DNA from 2 places in the Flavobacterium sp. FG19 genome. Region 1 is predicted to be linked to the other one. Evidence: riboswitches for the same ligand, from Rfam matches in the RefSeq annotation. Region 1 holds a riboswitch; the other holds the start of a gene.
What was found. A riboswitch is a leader RNA that binds a small molecule or an ion and turns the genes downstream of it on or off. The one in region 1 is predicted to bind cobalamin.

Region 1 (4,760 bases):
CTACATAGTTCTGGGCGTCGGTGATATAAATTTCTTTGGTTTCGGGATTAACCTGAAGTCCGTACGGAATCATGATTTTTTTATCAGTACCATCTGTAATGATTTTATCACTGATTACTTTTTTGGTTCTGGTATCCAATATACCGTAGGTAATTTTATTGCTATTGGTCAGATAGCTCCATTGTACACTGTAGAAATAGAGCAGATCGTCAACAAGGCACATGCCCAGAACGGGAAGATCGAGCTGTTGTTTTTTCTCGTCGGTATGCGTATCAATTACAAATAAATTAGAAGGAGTGTTATAATAATCGCCTCTTGAACTGACATAAATATCGCCCCTGCTGTCAATCTGCATGCTGTACAAATTGATGCCTACATCTATTTTTTTGATTTCAGTAAAAGTTTCCAGATCAATTACAGAAACAGTCCGGTCGTAATTAGGTACACGATAGCCTCCTGAATTGGCTACATACAATTTTCCGTTATGCACGACCATCTGTTCGGGCTGATAACCCACGGTTACTTTTCGTTTTATTTCCAGCGAAGTCGTATCAATCTCGGCTACAAAACCTATTTCGGCATTAGGATCAATCGCCACGGGACCGGAATAGGAACTGACATAAGCTTTGTCTTTATAAAAAGCAACATAACGGCAGTTGGGAATGTCTATTTTTTTGATGCGTTTTGCCGTCCATTTTTCCAGAATCTCTACTTTATTGGAGCAGTTAATGACGGCATATACTTTATTTCCGTAAATTTTTATGTCGTTACCCACATCTCCAAGTTCTTTAACCACAGCCGGATTTCGTTCTGAATACACATCTGTGGTATAAGTTCCGGTTCTGTAATTAAAGATATCGATACTGGCACGGTTCATTCCCATATTACCTTCATTGAGCAGGTAAAAACCTTCAATTTTTCCGTCATTTCTGGGTTCGGCTACTGTTTTATCTGCCGACAGAAAAATGGTTTCATCTTCCCGGCAGGAAACCAGAGAAATGGCAATAAATAAACCGGTTAGTATTTTTATAACGACCTTTTTCATAGTGCGATACTGATTATAAACTTAAACGTTCGTCCGGGCATTGGATAATTATAAATTACCTCATACTGCTGATTAAAAGCGTTATTCACTTCTATGGCAGCGTTACATTTATAGCCCTTAACAGCAAATGATTTTTTTACCGAGGCATCGTGTGTGTACCAGGGCTGTACTTCGTTGACCGGAATATTGTTTACGTTTCCGTTATAGCGTTTCCCTACATAAATAAAACTGTAATTAAAATTCCAGGATTCATAGGCCGCATTCAGGATTCCGGAGCCGCTGTGCCACGGAGTATACGGAATCTGATCGCCATAAGAAGACATTTCCAGGCCAACGAATCTGGTAAAATCGCGGCTTTCAGAATAGGTGTAGGTTACATTCGCATTTAAGAATACTTTATCAAAATGAGTTCCTGCTGTAAGCACCGTTTCGATTCCTTTTCCTCTCACCTTTCCCATATTGGTCATCATCCAGCGGAATAAATTGCCCGTTGGAGCGGCTACGATTTTATCTTTGGTATCGGTATAATAAGCATCTGCCTGAAAAGAAAACTCATCAAAAAAACCTTCCTTTTGAGGAAAATGATAGGTAAACCCAACATCATACTGATTCATATATTCCGGCCGCAGCGTACTGGATCCAACCATCGTATAATACAAATCATTAAAAGTGGGCATCCTGAAAATACGTTTGGCAAAAGCCCTTAAGCTGAAATCGTATTTTTTAAAGGGAGTATACCCCAGAAACAAAGCCGGAGTATATTCTGTTTTGTCAGGAGCTTTGGCATTATAGCGTACTTCTTCCTGCACATAAGTCCCTATTACATTTCCTAACACTTTTAAGCCGCCCAGTCTGTAGGAAGTTGCCAGAGAAAACAAGGCCGTATAACGCTGCGGAAAAGAAAACTGGGTTTGGATTCCTCTTCGGGTCGCATTCAATTTATTGTACTGAAAATCGGTTGAAAGTGAAATATCCCAGTTTGCTAAAATACTGTACATATTGACTGCCGAAAAATAAACTTCCTGCTGATAGTAGCTATCGTCTGACTGCGCTCCTTCGGTCACGGTTTCACCCAAAACACTGGTGGTATCTCTGGCCACGTAATGCGTATAATCGTAGGCATATTTGGCCCTGGCCTGAAATTTATATTTTTCAGAAAACTCTTTTACCAAAAAGGACTGGGCAAAAAAGTTCTTATCGTACTGCCTGAATCCGTCTGAGAATTTGTTTTCGACTATGGCACCTGGCGCTCCCCTTTGAGAATCGTAGTAATACACTTTGGCATCCCACGAACCTTTGTTTATTTTCCCGTAAAGACCGGATTCAAAACGCAGGGCTTCAATATCGCTGTTCCATCTTGTAGCTGTGGTATCATAAGCCACTGTACCATCCTGATTTTTTCTTTTGTATCGAAAAGTATACTGCCCGTTGGATTTTATGTATTCAGAACTGACACTTAAGCTTACTTTATCACTAAGCTTTTGTTCCCAGCGAAAAGAAGGATCATTGTAATTAATCGACATGGTTTTATAACGAAAAAGCAGATTCGTTTTTTTGCTTCCGGTAAAAACCGGGCGTTTGGTTCGCAGATAAATAGTGGAAGCGGCTGAGAAATCTTTGGCAGACTGAAATATTTCGCTTTTCTGTCCATTGTAAAGCGTCAGGGATTCCATATCGTCGAGCGAATATTTCCCTAAATCGGTTACTCCGTTCTGGGCATTCCCCAGCTGGATTCCGTCATAAAAAACCCCAACATGGTGGGTTCCCATATTTCGTACATCGACCGTTTTTAGTCCGCCCAGTCCGCCATAATCTTTAATCTGGGTTCCGGCAAAATAACGAAGCGCATCGGCCACATTATGACTTGCCAGATTTTCAAGGGTTTTACCCGAAAGAGTCTGTACGGGAATCACCTCCTGAAAAGGTTTTGCTTTTAATACGACCTCTTTTAAAATTCGTAAACTATCCTGAGATACCTGCGAATGAAGTACAAAAGGAACTATGGCAAAAAAGAATAAAAGTAGTTTTCGGGCTTTATACATCACTCATTTAATTACTTAAACTTTCTGTGATGTATTCTAAAGAAACCAAACGGAAAAAGTCCCGTTATCAGAATAACAGGTCTGTTCTTGCTCTTCAACTTTGTACCACGAAAGTCTTAAACTATGTGATCTTGGCAGGTCTCCTGACTTGTTCCATCTTTAAAACAGCCTTCTCATCCGCAGCAGCGAACAATGGCATAAGTAACGTTTAAAGACTTTACAGAACTTACAGTAGCGGGCCTGTTCAGGATTTACACCTGATTCCCTTTTAACCGTTTTTTTACAAAATTCTAAAAAAACAGACCAAAATCAGGTACAAATATAAGATTCTCTTTATAAAAAAATAATTTTAACCGTATTTAATTACAATTATAACAAGAAAGCTAAAAAACTAATAAATCTGTTTTATGAGCCCCAATCCTGATTTTAAGAAAGACACTGCAGTAAAACTCCTCTTACTTTTTTATACTTTTACATTTCAACTCCTGCTCATAGTATGACAACAGATATTATAGAATTAAATGATTTTATTGTTTTAATTGAACAATCCAATACCGCTAAAACAATAGTCCAGAAATGCGAAATTGACGGTGATGCCGTGGGTTTTGCTTTTTATGGTTCGGGCAATGTGGAGCTGGAAATCAAACATAATAAACAGACTAAATATCTGGTCAATACTACCGGACTCGCGATTTGTTTTTTTGGCAATCAGAAAGTCGAATTCTCACATAAGATTGAACCGGATAAACCGCTGCAGTCTATCAGTATTTTTACCAAACTCAAAAACCTCAACGCACTGCCGCAGGCCGAAAAAGAAATTTTTGAAAACCATCTGCCGCAGCTGTTAAAGCCCAAAGAGCATTTTGTAAAGGGTCCCTCTTTTTATATGACGCTCGAAATGCAGCTGGCCGTACAAAAAATATTTAATACGCCCTATACCGGAAACACCCGTTTGTTGTTTTTAAAAAGTCAGGTCAATGAGCTTCTGGCGCATTTTTTTGCCCTTTTAACTTCTGATAAAAAACCGGATTTGTCTGAAGCTGACAAAAACAAACTTTTTCAGGCCAAAGAAATTGTAACCACCCATTATACTGCACCGCCATCGATCACCCAATTATCTAAAATGGTAGGACTTAACAGCAGCAAACTAAAAAAGAATTTTAAAGAGTTATTTGGAATTCCGGTCTTTAAATATGTACAGGAAGAACGGTTAAATAAGGCTTATGAACTGCTTCGTGAAAGCGAAAAAACGGTACAGGAAGCGGCCTGGGAAGTGGGTTACGAAAGTTTAAGCTCCTTTTCGAATGCCTTTCATAAAAAATTCGGGATGCGTCCCAATGAAGTAAAACAGCAGTTCCTTTCAAACAAATCATAATTCTTTTACGACAAATTATTGTCCTGTAATCGCGTCAACTTTGTATTAGTAATCTTTTAAAAAGATATTGATATGAAAAAGAAAATTTTAATTCTGGGTGCCCGTGGAAAAACGGGACGCAGAGTAGCCGCCAGATTAGAACGTAACCCCAATGTTGCACTTCGTTTAGGATCCCGGAACGAAACGGCTCCTTTTGATTGGGAAAAACCGGAAACCTGGGAAAAAGTACTGCAGGGAATGGATATTGTTTACCTTACTTTTCAGCCTGATCTGGCGGTGCCTTTTGCTGCAGAAGCCA
Region 2 (4,760 bases), on a different contig from region 1:
ACCGCTTATGAAAATAAAATGATTATTCTGGTTGACGGTTTCATTTGTACAGCTGCCTATTTAATCGCTTCTAAAATCAATCCTAACATTAAAGACAATGCTGTTTTCTGTCATTGTTCTGCTGAAAAAGCACATATAAAACTGTTAAATTATCTTGAAGCAAAACCTATTCTACATCTTGATTTACGCTTAGGCGAAGGAACCGGCTGCGCTGTCGCTTTTCCAGTTTTAAAATCGGCTGAAGCTTTTTTGAATGAAATGGCTAGTTTTGAGAGTGCGGGTGTCAGCAGGAAGTAGTTTTTTTAGTCCCGGTCCCCGGTCTCAGTTTTCAGTTTTATCAGAATATAACCTTTCAATTCATCTCCTTTAAATGAAAAAAGAACTTCATATTTTCTTTACCTGTTTAATGTTTTACACCCGTATTCCCTGTCCGAAGAACATTAATCATGATCCGGATTATTTAAATAAAGCCACCCGGTATTTCCCTTTTATCGGCTGGATTGTCGGCAGTATTTCATTTCTGTTTTTTTATGTCTTCTCCCTTTTTCTTTCTGTAGAAACAGCTGTTATTTTTGCCATTATTGCCTCAGTTTTAACAACCGGAGCTTTTCACGAGGACGGATTTGCCGATGTCTGCGACGGATTTGGCGGCGGCTGGACCAAAGAAAAAATCCTCCTTATTATGAAAGACAGCGCTATTGGCGCTTATGGTGCGATTGGTCTTGTTTTACTTTTTCTGGCAAAATTCAGACTGCTTTCAGAATCTATTTCCCTTTTTACAACTAGTAATCTTTTAATTTATTTACTTTTTATCTCGGCTCATTCTTTGAGTCGCCTGGCTGCAATCAGCATCATTTTTACTCATGACTATTCACGTGAAGATGCTTCAAGTAAAAGCAAACCCATTGCGAAACAATTTACCTGGAAAGAAGTTTTCGGCTCTTTCTTTTTTGGATTAATTCCGTTGTCTGCATTCGCTTATTTTAACCTTAGATTGATTTTAGCCATAATTCCGGTTTTTATTACCCGATATTTTTTAGCCCGGTATTTTCAAAAATGGATTGACGGTTATACGGGGGACTGTCTGGGAGCGACACAGCAGGTTTGTGAAATTATATATTATCTCAGTATACTTTTTATATGGAAATTTATTTAGTACGCCATACCGAAACAGTCTGTGAAAAAGGAATCTGTTACGGTCAGTCTGATGTAGATATCGCAGTTCCTTTTGATGAAACTTTCAGCACAATTGTTTCAGGATTACCAAGGGAAGCTGTTATCTTCTCAAGTCCATTAAAACGCTGCGCTCTTTTAGCTAAACATATTCAGGAAAATATAAATCCCATTTCTTATCAGGAAGACGACCGTTTGAAAGAAATGAATTTTGGTGACTGGGAACTGAAAAACTGGAATGAAATCCCGCCGGAAGAATTAAATCCCTGGATGGAAGATTTTGTTAATATTCCGGTTTCCAATGGTGAATCGTTTGTGGAATTACATGAAAGGGTCGGGCAGTTTTTAGCTGATAAAATTTCAGCAATAAAACATCCCGTAATCATTGTTTGTCATGCCGGTGTTATAAGAAGTATTTTGTGTCATCAAACTTCTGCGCCTTTAAAAGATGCTTTTGAAAATAAAGTGAATTTTGGCGAAATTATAAGAATAGAATTATAAATCATGCCTTTGTTTGACTATTTACTCTTAAAACCCAAACAAATTTGAATAATGAATATTTTTAACTCTATCTTTGCAGCAAATTAAGGTTGTGTTTTTTGTTATAAAACACATTAAAAGGGAATCAAGTAGAATCTTGAGCTGTACCCGCAACTGTAAGCTTAATTCTGAAAAGAATGCTTGTTGTAACTGCAAAACCACTGCTCGCCCCGGCGAATGGGAAGGTAAACAACAAGACGCAAGCCAGGAGACCTGCCTTTATAACCAATATCGAGCTCTCGGGAAAAAGAGTGGAGAAATTATGACTTTGAGAATACGTTTTATTTTTTTTCTTTTAATGCTGTGTCAGTTCGTTTCGGCGCAGAGAGATTCTATTGCCTTAAAAGAAGTGGTAGTTTCTGATACCCAGCTTAAAAAATTCTCCAATTCTCAGTCTGTTGTAAAACTCAATGATTCTGTGATAAACAGAAACGAAGCTTTACTGACCGATTTACTCAACTTCAATTCAACGCTTTATTTCAAAGAATACGGAAGAGGCATGCTTTCTACGGTTTCCTTTAGAGGAACTACTTCTTCGCAGACAGCCGTAATCTGGAACGGGATCAATATCAATTCGCAAATGAACGGAAGTACCGATTTTAATACAATTTCGGGTTCCGATTATAATTCGGTCAGCATAAAAGCCGGAGGCGGAAGTGTTATTTACGGAAGCGGTGCCATTGGCGGAACGGTTCATTTAAATAACGATTTAGTATTTAATAATCGTTTTGAGAATAATTTAAAACTGGATTACGGAAGTTTTAATACGATTGGAATAAATTATAAGACTAATATCTCTAATAAAAAATGGAGCGCTCAAATTGGCTTTTCCAAAAACAGTTCGACAAACGATTATAAATATCTGAACCGTTATACCTGGAGGGGCGAACAGCGCTGGAACCAAAACGGGCAGTACGATATAATAACCGCAAGTGCTAATCTTGGATATAAAATTGATGCCAAAAACACACTCAAACTGTACAGTCAGACCTCAAATACCGATCGTAATACTTCTTTAATTACCGAATCGGACACTAAAAGCAAATATGTAAATGGCTTTAATCGAAACCTTCTCGAATACGATGGTAATTTCGGAAAACTTAAAGCTAATTTCAAAACGGCCTATATTTTTGAGAACTACCAATATTACGCCGACAACACAAAAGACTATTACAGCTATGGTAAAACCGAAAATCTAATTACTAAAGCAGATTTAGGCTATACCTTTTTTAAATCTACCCAGGTTAACGCAATCTTAGACTATAATAAAACTAAAGGTTACGGAACCAGCTTTGGCGATCATATCAGAGAGATCAGTTCAGCAGGAATATTAATAAAACAGGATTTCTCCAAAAACTGGAAAAACGAATTGGGAATCAGAAAAGAATTCACAGACAATTATAAGTCCCCGGTTTTGTTTTCATTGGGTTCTTCTTATCAGTTTAATGAATGGTATACTTTTAAACTTAATGTATCCCGAAACTTCAGAATTCCAACTTATAATGATTTGTATTGGGAACCGGGCGGAAATCTTAATTTAAAACCAGAAAGCTCTTATCAGGCCGAGATTGGAAATGTGTTTACATTTAAAAACATTTCACTCACACAGACTTTCTACTACATGAAAATTAAAGATCTGCTGCAATGGGTACCCGGACAAAGCGGTATCTGGACTCCCCAAAATCAGGACAGAGTTAATAGTTATGGAACAGAAACACTCTTAAGCTGGAAAAAACAACTGGGCAAAAATCATCTGAGTGCCAATGCGGCTTATGCCTATACCGCTTCTAAAGATGAAAAAACCAAAAATCAGCTGTTCTTTGTTCCTTATAACAAAGTAACTGCTTCGGCAGCCTATTCCCGAAACCGGATATCAGCCTATTATCAGTTTTTGTATAATGGTTTTGTATACACAAGAGCAGATAATAATCCTGATGAAATTATTGAAGCCTACACCGTCTCTAATTTAGGAATTGACTATGATTTTAAATTTCTGGATTCTTTCAAACTAGGTTTTCAGGTGCTGAACCTTTTCAATGAAGATTATGAAAGTCTGGAAAACAGACCTATGCCTGGCCGCAATTTCAATATGTATTTAACTCTAAAATTTTAATATTTATGAAACTTAGTAAATTACTTTTAATAGCACTCAGCGTATCACTATTAGCCTCTTGTTCGAGTGATAATGATGATAACACCGATACTGACGAACCAAAAGGACAGTATGAAAACGGTTTTTTCATTTTAAATGAAGGAAGCTCTGATGTGGGAACTGTTTCATTTTCAAGTAATGACTTCAGTACTTTCACAAAAGATGTTTACACTACTGTAAACGGAAAAAATGAACTTCTTGGGAAATTTGTCCAAAATATCTTTTTTGACGGCGATAAAGCTTATATCATTGCAGGAGGATCCAATGTGATTAATATTGTAAACCGATACACTTTTAAATTAATTGCCAAAATTGACAGCGGACTTGCTAATCCAAGATATGGTGTTGTAAAAGACGGGAAAGCTTATGTTACCAATGCCAATACCTACTATAACTACGAAAAACCAGAAGAAAACCCAAATGGAAATACAGACGATTATGTAGCGGTAATTAATTTAACAAACAACACTGTTGAATCTAAAATTAACTTAAATGCCACTGCAAACCGATTAATAGAAGAGGATGGTAAATTATATATTACAGAACCTTATAACAGCAGTAAATTATTAGTCGTAGATATTGCCACAAAAGCAGTAGGAACTCCAATAGAAATTGGTTACAGTGCTGATTGTATTGAAGAAGAAAACGGAACCTTATATATTTTAAGAGGTCCTTACGGAGACAGAAGCGAGCTTGTTAAAGTAAAAATATCAGACAAATCTGTGTCTAAAATTACATTCCCTGAAAGTTTAGACGGTGCCGCTTTTATGGATATTGAAGATGATAAAATTTATTATACCGCAGGAAGCTCTGTTTATGCGATGGCTCTAAATGCTGCAGCGCCGTCTACAACAGCAATTGTTACTTCTGATGCTGGTTATGTGTATGGCTTTGC

Region 2: it holds a riboswitch for cobalamin, as region 1 does, so the genes downstream of both, ACODST_RS03845 (TonB-dependent receptor plug domain-containing protein) here and ACODST_RS25060 (TonB-dependent receptor) in region 1, are expected to answer to the same signal.

What each region holds. Positions count from the first base shown of each region.
Region 1 covers NZ_JBMDKA010000037.1:34,070-38,829, reverse strand. The annotation lists gene ACODST_RS25065 (YncE family protein) at 1-1,045, opposite strand, end outside; gene ACODST_RS25060 (TonB-dependent receptor) at 1,042-3,087, opposite strand; cobalamin riboswitch at 3,204-3,410, opposite strand; gene ACODST_RS25055 (helix-turn-helix domain-containing protein) at 3,584-4,462, shown strand; gene ACODST_RS25050 (NAD(P)H-binding protein) at 4,535-4,760, shown strand, end outside.
Region 2 covers NZ_JBMDKA010000003.1:45,588-50,347, forward strand. The annotation lists gene cobT (nicotinate-nucleotide--dimethylbenzimidazole phosphoribosyltransferase) at 1-297, shown strand, start outside; gene ACODST_RS03835 (adenosylcobinamide-GDP ribazoletransferase) at 371-1,156, shown strand; gene cobC (alpha-ribazole phosphatase) at 1,141-1,674, shown strand; cobalamin riboswitch at 1,744-1,948, shown strand; gene ACODST_RS03845 (TonB-dependent receptor plug domain-containing protein) at 1,976-3,826, shown strand; gene ACODST_RS03850 (DUF5074 domain-containing protein) at 3,832-4,760, shown strand, end outside.